Regions from separate parts of the Brevibacterium sp. BDJS002 genome, predicted to be linked through region 2. Evidence: predicted binding sites of a transcription regulator. Region 2 holds the regulator's gene; the other holds the start of a gene.
The links. Region 2 encodes HrcA, which represses chaperone genes, less so after heat shock. Its sites were predicted from a motif close to TTNGCACTCGNNNNNNNCGAGTGCNAA; they were not measured.
Positions count from the first base shown of each region.

Region 1 (5,375 bases), 1.0 Mb from region 2:
CTGAGACCTTTGACGAGGGTCGCAGTTCCACCGCCGAGGGCGAGGATGATCATAGCGATTCGCGCAGTCGAGGATTCGATCTTCTTCGACAGCCAGTCACCGCCGACCAGCCCGGCGACGAGCACCGCTGCGATCCCGATCCAGGTCGGTGCCGCCAACTGCGGCCAGGAGCCGTGATCGAACACGGCCTTGAAGATGACCGCCGAGGTGGTCCCCACGACGAGGAACGGCTGCAGAGTGGCGGCGAACTTCCGCTGTTCCCATCTCGTCAGCACAGCATAGGCACTGACGGCCGGCCCGCCTGCCCCGGCAGCGGCCGACATCGTTCCGGAGAGGAATCCGGTAGTGAATTTGGTGCCGAAGTTCGCCGGCATCGTCTTACCGATCCGGCCGATGATCATGGAGCTGATGAGGGAGACGATGATGAGCAGTCCGATGAGAATCTGCAGAGGTGGGGCCGGAAGAGCCGCAGCCAGGAGAGCGCCCGGGACCGTGCCGACCACGGCACCCAGCGACAGCTTCCAGAACGAGCCCCACTCAACCTCGCGGAAAGTGCGAACGAAGACGGTGCCGCTGGCGACGATGCCGCAGATGTTGACGAGCACGACACCGGAGAACGGGTCGAGCAGAAGCACGAGGAACGGCCCACTGACCAGGCCGAATCCCATACCCGTGACCCGCTGAGATACTGCCCCGAGGAACACCGCGAACAGGATGAGCACAATGACGGGTTCCATTTGCTCAATTCTAGTTCAAGGCTCATATCTGGGCGGGGTTACAGTAAGAGTCATGAATGCCTCGCCCCTGTGGTCCCGATTCAGCGCTGATCCCCGCGCTTACGGACAGGTGCGCGCTTCTGACGCTGATCGCGCTGTCGTGACCGATGTGCTGTCCGAGGCGTATGCGCTGGGTCAGATCGATGCGGAGGAATTCGATGAACGCAGTGAGGCAGCCAACCGTCTGAAGACTTTGGGAGAGGTGCCCGAGCTCGTGCAGGACCTCATCATCGCCGAGGCGGGCGAGGTCGAACCCGGAGAACTCGACGATTCCGCTCGCGCCCAGGCTCTGGCCCGGTTGGATGGCGATCGTGTCCCGATCACTCCTGAGCAGATCGATGCCGCCGCGCAGAAGTACTACCGGGACCGAGTCCGGAACGCACTGTTGGGCATGTTCGCCGGTCCTGCCGGCATCACTCTCGCAATCTGGGCCTTCACCTCATTTGCGTCGGGCGGGCTCATCTTCTTCTGGCCGATCTTCATCATCCTGCCGATGCTCTTCGGCGCGATCTCACAGATCTCCAACAAGGAGAGCCTCATCCGCAACCGGAAGCGCGAGCTGACGAAGCGGGCCAGAGCGCACCTCGGCGATGCTGAAGCCAAACGCGAGCTCGAAGAGCGCAGGAACGACGGTGACGATGACGAGGACCCCGAGGACACGTTCGGCCACGGGCTGCAGCCACCTCACCCTCTGGCTCCGCCCTTCTCACCGGGACGAGACTCACCACATGATGAGATGCGCCGACGACGCGAAGAGCGTCGCCGCAGACGCCGAAACCCCTGGGACTGAAGCACAAACAAACGTCCGCTGGCAGGGCAGCGCACCCGTCAGGACAGCACTCCCGTCAGGGCTGGAAGACCCGGATCTGAGCGAATTCCTCGGCCTTGTTGGTGCGGAACCAGAAGGTGTGTGAGAAGTGCAAGATGTCCTCACCATCGCTCGATTTCTCCCACTGCCCCCATGCCGCGGCGGCCTTGCCGTGGGTGATGGCGGCCTCGAGATGACCGGCCACGGGATTCGAGGCTGCCAGCCCCAGCAGAGCGGCGAGGACCTCATCACGACCAGTGCTGGTCGCGACTCCCCCGTTGCCGACGATCTGGAGGATGCAGTCCTCATCGACCACCTCGGCGAGGGCTTCCCTGTCACCGTTGAACAGGTTCTCCTCGAACCGGGCCACGAACATGTTCTTCGGACTGTTTCCACACGATTCTGTGCCAGTGAAGTTCATACCGGCCAGGCTACGGCACGTCTCTCGAACCGAAAAGAGCCGTGCCGGCACCCTTTCGGGTACCGGCACGGCTCTTCGAGCGAGAAGGGCTGATCAGAAGCCCATGCCGCCCATTCCGTCCATACCGGCAGCAGCTGCGTCAGCACCTGGTGCAGCCTTTTCAGGCTTGTCGGCGACAACCGACTCGGTGGTCAGGAACAGACCGGCGATCGAGGCGGCGTTCTGCAGAGCAGAGCGGGTCACCTTGACCGGGTCGTTGATGCCAGCGGCCAACAGGTCCTCGTACTCACCGGTTGCGGCGTTGAGGCCGAATCCGGGCTCGAGGTTGGCGACCTTATCGGCAACCACACCGGCTTCGAGGCCGGCGTTGGTGGCGATCTGCTTCAGCGGAGCTTCGATGGCAACCTTGACGATGTTGGCACCGGTTGCTTCGTCACCCTCGAGTGCGAGGTTGGCGAAGGCAGTCTTGCCCGCCTGGATGAGCGAGACGCCGCCACCGGCGACGATTCCCTCTTCCACAGCAGCCTTGGCGTTGCGCACTGCATCTTCGATGCGGTGCTTGGTTTCCTTGAGCTCGACCTCGGTCGCGGCTCCGGCCTTGATGACTGCAACGCCGCCGGCCAGCTTGGCCAGACGTTCCTGCAGCTTCTCGCGGTCGTAGTCCGAATCCGAGTTCTCGATCTCGGCACGGATCTGTGCGACCCGGCCTGCGATCTCCTCGGCGTCTCCGGCACCTTCGACGATGGTGGTCTCGTCCTTGGTGATGACAACCTTGCGGGCGGTGCCCAGCAGTTCGGTGGTCACGTTGTCGAGCTTGAGCCCGACTTCCTCGGACACGACCTGACCACCGGTGAGGATGGCGATGTCGGCCAACTGAGCCTTGCGGCGGTCTCCGAAGCCAGGAGCCTTGACGGCCACGGACTTGAAGGTGCCACGGATCTTGTTCAACACGAGAACCGCAAGAGCTTCGCCCTCGACGTCTTCAGCGATGATGAACAGCGGCTTGTTGGACTGCTGAACCTTCTCAAGGACGGGCAGCAGATCCTTCACGTTCGAGATCTTGGAGTTGACGATGAGGATGTAGGGATCCTCGAGGACAGCTTCCTGGCGATCTGTGTCGGTCACGAAGTAACCGGAGATGTAGCCCTTGTCGAAGCGCATACCCTCGGTCAGTTCGAGCTCGAGTCCGAATGTGTTGGACTCTTCGACGGTGACGACGCCTTCCTTGCCGACCTTGTCGATGGCCTCGGCGATCAGTTCACCGATAGCAGGATCTCCAGCGGAGATACCGGCGGTAGCGGCGATCTGTTCCTTGGTCTCGATGTCGATGGCGTTCTCAAGCAGCACACCGGTGACGGCTTCAACAGCCTTCTCGATGCCGCGCTTGAGGCTGAGTGGGTCAGCACCGGCTGCCACGTTGCGCAGGCCTTCGCGGACGAGAGCCTGAGCAAGAACTGTAGCTGTGGTGGTGCCGTCGCCTGCGACGTCGTCAGTCTTCTTGGCGACTTCCTTGACGAGCTCAGCGCCGATCTTCTCGTAGGGATCCTCGAGTTCGATCTCCTTGGCAATGGAGACACCATCGTTGGTGATGGTGGGAGCGCCCCACTGCTTTTCGAGCACGACATTGCGGCCACGGGGTCCAAGGGTTACCTTGACCGCGTCCGCAAGCTGGTTGAGACCTGCTTCGAGTCCCCGACGAGCTTCTTCGTCGAATGCAATCATCTTTGCCATAGTGGCTTAGATCCTCCCTGATGGAGTGGAGTGGGATTCCAGAGCAGTCGTCAACGCCCGCGACGGCAGAGAGTGGGTCCGCATGTTCCATTCCACATATGGACCACGCTCTCGAGACAACTGATGAGAAACCCAGTGGTTTTCACCAGTACTAGATTTAGCACTCTCCCCATGCGAGTGCAAATATTGCGCGTTCCCGGGGCCTTCGAATCGGGTGGATTCCGCGGGATTACGCGGTTCGGCCCAGCGCGAAACTTCAGTGCCGTCCACTGCGTGGACCGCTGTGCGCCAGACAACTGAAAAGCGCCAAGCAGTTGCCTGCTTGGCGCTTTCCCCGCTCGGAGGGATTCGGGCTCTCACCGTCTTCCCGCCGCAGCGGATCAAAAGACTTTACGTACGTGAGTCTCAGAGGAGGGTGACGGATTCCGCCTGAGGACCCTTTTGTCCTTCTCCAACTTCGAACTCAACCTGCTGGCCCTCTTCGAGAGCGCGGTAGCCGTCCATCTGGATTGCGCTCCAGTGAACGAACACGTCCTGGTTGTTGCCTTCCAGGGTGATGAATCCGTAGCCCTTTTCGGCGTTGAACCATTTGACGGTACCTTGTGCCATTACTTCTCCATACAGTGCAGTGTCATTGACATTCCGTCACCCCATTGCGACCGGTCTGGCCGCGCCGCGGACAACGGAAGCTAGTAAAACTCAACCGACCCCGCGATTTCTCTCATTGACCTCTAGAGAATGATCTCGGTGAAGCACGAATAGAACACAAGGGCAGTGCTTGCCTAGCTGATGCAACTCTACCCCAGCGCCGCACAGGTCCTCCGGCCGCTCAACACTGTTACCAATTCGTTATCAAGGTGTTTTCGACGGCGTCATTTCCGGTACGAAACCTTCGTCGATCACTGACTTCACCGGCGTGAATGAGAAATGCGCTGCTGGAAACAACAACGAGCTGGCGCGTGGGCCTCAGCCGTTGTTGTCGGTAGCCCCGGCCGAGCCGGAATCTGCGCCGCCTTCGGCCGAATCTCCCTCGCCGGAGCCGCCTTCGCTGGGCTTGGGTCCGCGCTCGGCGATGTCGGAGCAGATGACGACGGTGATGTCGGCGTCGAAGTCCGTCGAGGCTTCCGTGGCCTCGATTCCGAGTGCGTCGGCGACCATCTTCGCCTGAGATTTATTCGACTCGTCCGAGTAGTAGACCGTGGAGACGCTCAGCCCGGTCGAATAGTTGCCGACCTGGCCGATGCCCCAGCCCTTCTCCTCCACTGCTTCGGAGAACTTCTTCGCAACTCCGGAGACTCCCGAACCATTGAGTACGTCAACTTTGAGGTCCGAATCGGCGACGCTGACTTCGCTTTCACTCGGCGATGGGCTCGCCGAGGCGGTCTTATCGGATCCGGAGTCGGCAACGTTGTCCTCGGGGTCCTTCATCGAAGACGTGATGATGTTGATGGCCGCGACGACGAGCAGAACGGCAACGAGTGCGAGGATGATGACCAGCGCGATGGCACCGACGTTCGATTGCGCCGAGGAGTCCTGTCGATGGGCTCCACTGCGTCGTCCGGGTTCGATCTCGTCGAATTCGTCAGTCATGTCTACCTCGAGACGCGGGCTTGTGCACGTTCGCTCTGCCGCGTAGTGC
Region 1 covers NZ_CP116392.1:3,478,111-3,483,485, forward strand. The annotation lists gene PGC08_RS16145 (TSUP family transporter) at 1-737, opposite strand, end outside; gene PGC08_RS16150 (DUF1707 SHOCT-like domain-containing protein) at 790-1,566, shown strand; gene PGC08_RS16155 (hypothetical protein) at 1,622-2,005, opposite strand; gene groL (chaperonin GroEL) at 2,099-3,736, opposite strand; gene PGC08_RS16165 (cold-shock protein) at 4,142-4,345, opposite strand; gene PGC08_RS16170 (LytR C-terminal domain-containing protein) at 4,703-5,326, opposite strand; gene PGC08_RS16175 (DUF3263 domain-containing protein) at 5,329-5,375, opposite strand, start outside.
Region 1: a site for HrcA is predicted at 3,894-3,920, ahead of groL (chaperonin GroEL). Genes of this name have one in related genera too.

Region 2 (5,375 bases):
TCGAACAGCGCCGGATTTCCGACCGGTTGTCCTGGTCCGTAGCCGTACGCCTGCTGCCCATAGGGCTGCTGGGCATACTGCTGTTGACCCTGCCCATACTGTCCCTGGCCGTACGCTTGCTGTTGCCCGGACTGCTGCTGGCCGCTGTAGGCCTGCTGCGAACCGTAACCTGGCTGCTGCGAACCGTAGTTCGGCTGCTGACCGGGCTGCTGCGATCCGAAACCGGGCTGAGCCGGCTGGCCCTGCTGTGAACCGTAGGTCTGCGGAGCGGGATTCGGCTGCTGGGAACCATAGTTCTGGTTCTGCTGGCTGTAGGGCTGTTGGGGTCCAGAGGCCTGAGAATAGTTCGGTGGCATGGGACGCGACTGGTCAGAGCCGTTGTTGGGCTGCTGGGGGTTATAAGACATGCGGGTCCTTTCAGAGCTTCTGGTCATTCACACTATCGGAAATGCTCTGGCGCCGAATGGGGGAAAGCCCGAATCGTGTACCAGATCGATCACAAACTCCCTGGGGCCTCAACTGACCTGCGTTTTCCCCGTCCCGGTGGCTTATCCGAACGGCGTCTCACCCGACCGTCACAAAGTCGATGAGCTCCTCGACTCGACCGGAGAGCGTGGGTTCGACGTCGGCGATGGTGCTGACCTTGCCCAGAATGCGAACCCAGCCGCGTGCCACATCCCGGTGATCGGCGTGGGGCCAGCCGATTCGCTTCAGGATTCCCGTCTTCCAGTCCTCGCCCCGGGGGACGACGGGCCATTCCCTGATGCCCACGACATGAGGCTTGACCGCCTGCCAGATGTCGACATAGGGGTGTCCGATGATGTGGACGACATCGCGATAGCGAGGATCGGCACGCACCGCATCGGCGATCTTGGACTCCTTGGTGCCAGAGACCAGATGGTCGGCGAGAACCCCGACGCGGTGCTCCTTGTCGGGACCGAAGGCAGCGAGCTTGTCAGCGACGTCATCCAAGCCGCCCAGGGGTTCGACGACGACTCCCTCGATGCGCAGATCGTCACCCCAGATCTTCTCCACCAGTTCAGCATCATGTTTGCCCTCGACCCAGATGCGCGATCCGCGAGCCACTCGGGCCCGGGCATTGCCGACTGCCCGCGACCCCGAGGCCGTGCGACCTGGGGCCGATTTTTTCTTGGCAGGGAGCTTGATGTCTACGGGTTTGCCTTCAAGCAGGAAGCCGGGCCCCAGTGGGAATGCGCGGACCTTGCCTGCACGGTCCTCGAGATTGACGACGACGCCGGCAGTGGTCTTCTCGGCGCCGACGACGGCGCCGACATATCCGCTCATGGCGTCCTCGAGGACCATTCCGAGTGCGAGCTCGACAGGGGTGGACTTCTTGGGCCGGTGCGAGGAAGGAGAGGAACCTGCCAGTACATCGGGTCCGTAGCGATCAAAGGTATTCACGGTCAACCACCCTAATCAAGGACTCGGCGCGATGGGCGGTGACCCGCTGGGACAGGGGCGAAAGTGAATTCGAACTGCAAGAGGCGTAGAATTGGCACTCAAGGCAGATGAGTGCCAAATGCAGCGCCGAACTCAAGGAGGGACGAATGAACGACAGCAGACGAGCACAGGTTCTGCGTGCGATCGTCGAAGACTTCGTCGCCACCAATGAACCCGTCGGTTCGAAGGCCATCGTTCAGCGCCATACGCTCGGAGTTTCGCCGGCCACGATCCGCAACGACATGGCTCACCTCGAGCAGGAGGGCTACATCGCGCAGCCCCATACCTCCGCCGGTCGGATCCCAACCGACCTGGGCTACCGGATGTTCGTTGACCGCATCGACGACTTCAAACCGCTGACCCAGGCTGAGCGGCGTGCGATCTTCCAGCTCATCGACGGAAACGGGGACCTCGATGACATGCTCGACCGTACGGTGCGAGTCCTCTCGGGTCTGACCCACCAGGTGGCCCTGATCCAGTACCCGACGGTCTCTCGCGCCACGATCAAACACATCGAGGTCGTGGGCCTGGGGCCCAACCGCATCCTCGTCGTCCTCATCACCGATGCCGGTCAGGTCGAACAGAAGGTCGTGATCACACCGGGAGTCATCGACGACGAATCACTGCGCGGAATCCGCGATGAGGTCAACACCGAATTCTCCGGCCAGAAGCTCTCAAAGGTGATGAGCACGGTCACCCCCAGCACCACGGGCGCGGTCGCCGACGGCACCGAGACAGAACCCCTCGGCGGAGCCAACTCAGTCGGCGCTGAGCTCGCCGCGGCTCTGACGCAGGTGCGAGCCGCAGTCACAGATCTTGTCATCGCCACGCGTGAAGAACGCATCATCATGGCAGGCACCGCGAACCTGGCTCGCTCCGGACGGGAGTTCGGTGAGAAGATGGCACCGATCCTCGAAGCTTTCGAAGAGCAGGTCGTACTGCTCAAGCTGCTGACATCGATGGCCGAGGACCAAGAGGAGATCAGCGTTCGGATCGGTCGTGAGAATACTCACGAGTCATTCAGCTCGACATCCCTCGTGGCCGCCGAATATGGTCATGACGCGGGCTCCTCCGCGCGATTGGCTGTGCTCGGGCCGACCCGGATGGACTATCCGACGACGATCACCGCTGTGCGAGCCGTGGCGAAGTACGTCTCCTCTGTCCTCGATCAGAGCTAGATGTACCGATCCGACAGCGCACAGCACAGCGCGAACAAGCACCACACTGCGAACAGGCACGACAACGCGAACAACCCACACCACCAGGGAGAGAGAAGTTTCTGTGGCCGATCACTATGAAACACTCGGAGTGTCCAAAGACGCTTCGGCGGCTGAAATCAAATCGTCCTACCGAAAGCTGGCCCGGAAGTATCACCCCGATGTGAACCCCGGCCACGAGGATGAGTTCAAAGCCATTTCCCTTGCCTACGACGTTCTCTCCGACTCGGAGAAGCGCCGCAACTACGACATGGGCGGCGGCGAGAACGGACAGGGCTTCCCTGCCGGCGGTGGCGGCTTCGGCGGCTTCGGCGACATCTTCGAAACCTTCTTCGGCGGAGGGGCCGGCTCAGCCGGTGGCCCGATGCCGCGCACGCAGCGTGGCAAGGACGCGCTCGTGGGAGTCAACATCGACCTCGAGACCGCCGCATTCGGCGGCAACATCGACCTCGACGTCGCTACTGCCGTGGTCTGTGACACCTGTTCGGGTGCTGGAACACAGCAGGGCACCTCCGTTGAGACCTGCACCCTGTGCCACGGAGCCGGCAGCGTCCAGCGCATGACCCGGACACTGCTGGGCCAGATGGTGACTAACCAGACCTGCAACTCCTGCCACGGCTACGGCACCGTCATTCCCAACCCCTGCCTCAACTGCCAGGGAGACGGCCGCGTCCGCAAGCAGCGGACCATGAAGATCCGCATCCCCGCCGGAGTCTCCGACGGAACGCGCATCCAGCTCTCCTCCCAGGGCGAGGTGGGACCCGGAGGTGGACCTGCCGGCGATCTCTTCGTCGAGGTCATGGTGACCCGTCACGAAGTCTTCCAGCGCGACGGTGACAACCTGCGCGCCTCCGTTTCGGTGCCGATGACCGCGGCCGCCCTCGGCGCCTCGATCCCGTTCGATACCTTCGACGGCACTCAGGATCTCTCGATCGAGGCCGGCATCCAGTCCGGCACCGTCGTCAAGCTTCCCGGACTCGGCGCCTCCCGTCTGCGTTCGGAGACCCGAGGCGACCTCCTCATCACGGTCGACGTGATGACACCGGACAAACTCGACGATGAGCAGAAGGACCTGCTGTCGCAGTTGGCGAAGCTGCGCGATGAGGAGACTCCACGCGCGCAGATCACCACCCAGAACCGAGGCATGTTCTCCCGCATGCGTGAGAAGTTCGCCGGTCGGTGAGTCTTCCCGTCTTCTTCTCCTCCCAGGTCGCCGAGGCGGCCGCCGGTCAGGTGCTCACTTTCGGTGAGGACGTGGCCGGGCACGCGGTCCGAGTCCGCAGACTCGGACCCGGGGATGAGCTCGAAGTCGTCGACGGAGCCGGCACTCGCGTGTGCGGAACCGTTACGAGCGCCTCGGCGAATGAAATGGGACTTCAGGTTGCTTCGGTGACCCACGCCGAGGTGGAACGACCGCGGTTGGTCCTCGTGCAGGCTCTGGCGAAAGCCGACCGCGATCTGCAGGCGATCGAAGCCGCCACAGAGATCGGAGTCGACGAAGTGGTCCCGTGGGCCGCCGAACGCTCGATCGCCGATTGGCCCGCGAAGAAGCGCGACAAACTCGCCGCCAAATGGGACAACGTCCTGCGGGCTGCGTCTCTGCAGGCCAGACGCGCCCGCTTCCCACTGCGTCACGATCTGGTCCGCGGCACCGGATTGGCAGGGGCACTGTCCGAGGGCGATACCGTCTACGTCCTCCACGAGGCGGCCGAGCTGAAACTCTCCCAGGCGCTGTCTCGGTTTGATGCCGGTTCGGACCGCATCGTCTTGGTCGTGGGACCCGAAGGCGGCATCAGCGACGCCGAGCTCGAGGCCCTGTCGGCCATCGGCGCCGACACAGTGCTCCTGGGCCCGACGGTCCTGCGTTCGTCCTCGGCCGGAGCAGCCGGCCTCGTCATGGCTCAGAATTCATTGGGCCGTTGGTGACGAAGCGGACTACGATGGAAGCACACAATTGCAGTACTCCCACAAGTACTCACAGTCACTAAGGATCATTCTGGACACCTCCACTCAGCCCACGAACTCTGTGAACAGCACACCTGCCGAAGCAGCCTCATCGGACACAGTGCGTCTCGTGATTCCCGACTCCATCGATCTGGTCGAGTTCTTCGGGCCGGGGGAGTCGAACCTGCGGAAGCTCGAGCGCGTCTTCCCCGAGCTCAATCTGCATGTGCGCGCCAACCAGGTGCAGGCCAGCGGTGAGCCGACGCGCGTGGCGGCATTCGTCTCCGTGATCGGGGAACTCAAGAAGCTGCACGCCTCGGGCCACCGCATCAACGAGGAGACGATCGACAGGGTCGCGTCGTTCTCCTCTGAAGGACAGGCCGCCTCGGCGGTGATGGGCACGAACATCCTGTCCACACGCGGAAAGTCGATCCGTCCCAAGACGATGGGCCAGCACGACTATGTGAAGGCGATCCGCAATCACACGATCACCTTCGGCATCGGTCCTGCAGGCACGGGCAAGACGTACCTCGCCATGGCGATGGCCATCAACGCCCTGCAGCACAAAGAGGTCTCACGCATCATCCTCACCCGCCCGGCCGTCGAGGCAGGGGAGAGCCTGGGCTACCTGCCCGGGACGCTGAACGAGAAGATCGACCCCTACGTGCGTCCCCTCTACGACGCCCTGCACGACATGGTCGACCCCGAGTCGATCCCGCTGCTCATCGAAACGGGCACGATCGAGGTGGCCCC
Region 2 covers NZ_CP116392.1:2,430,070-2,435,444, reverse strand. The annotation lists gene PGC08_RS11460 (DUF4870 domain-containing protein) at 1-407, opposite strand, end outside; gene PGC08_RS11455 (DUF3097 domain-containing protein) at 565-1,428, opposite strand; gene hrcA (heat-inducible transcriptional repressor HrcA) at 1,569-2,639, shown strand; gene dnaJ (molecular chaperone DnaJ) at 2,743-3,861, shown strand; gene PGC08_RS11440 (16S rRNA (uracil(1498)-N(3))-methyltransferase) at 3,858-4,604, shown strand; gene PGC08_RS11435 (PhoH family protein) at 4,633-5,375, shown strand, end outside.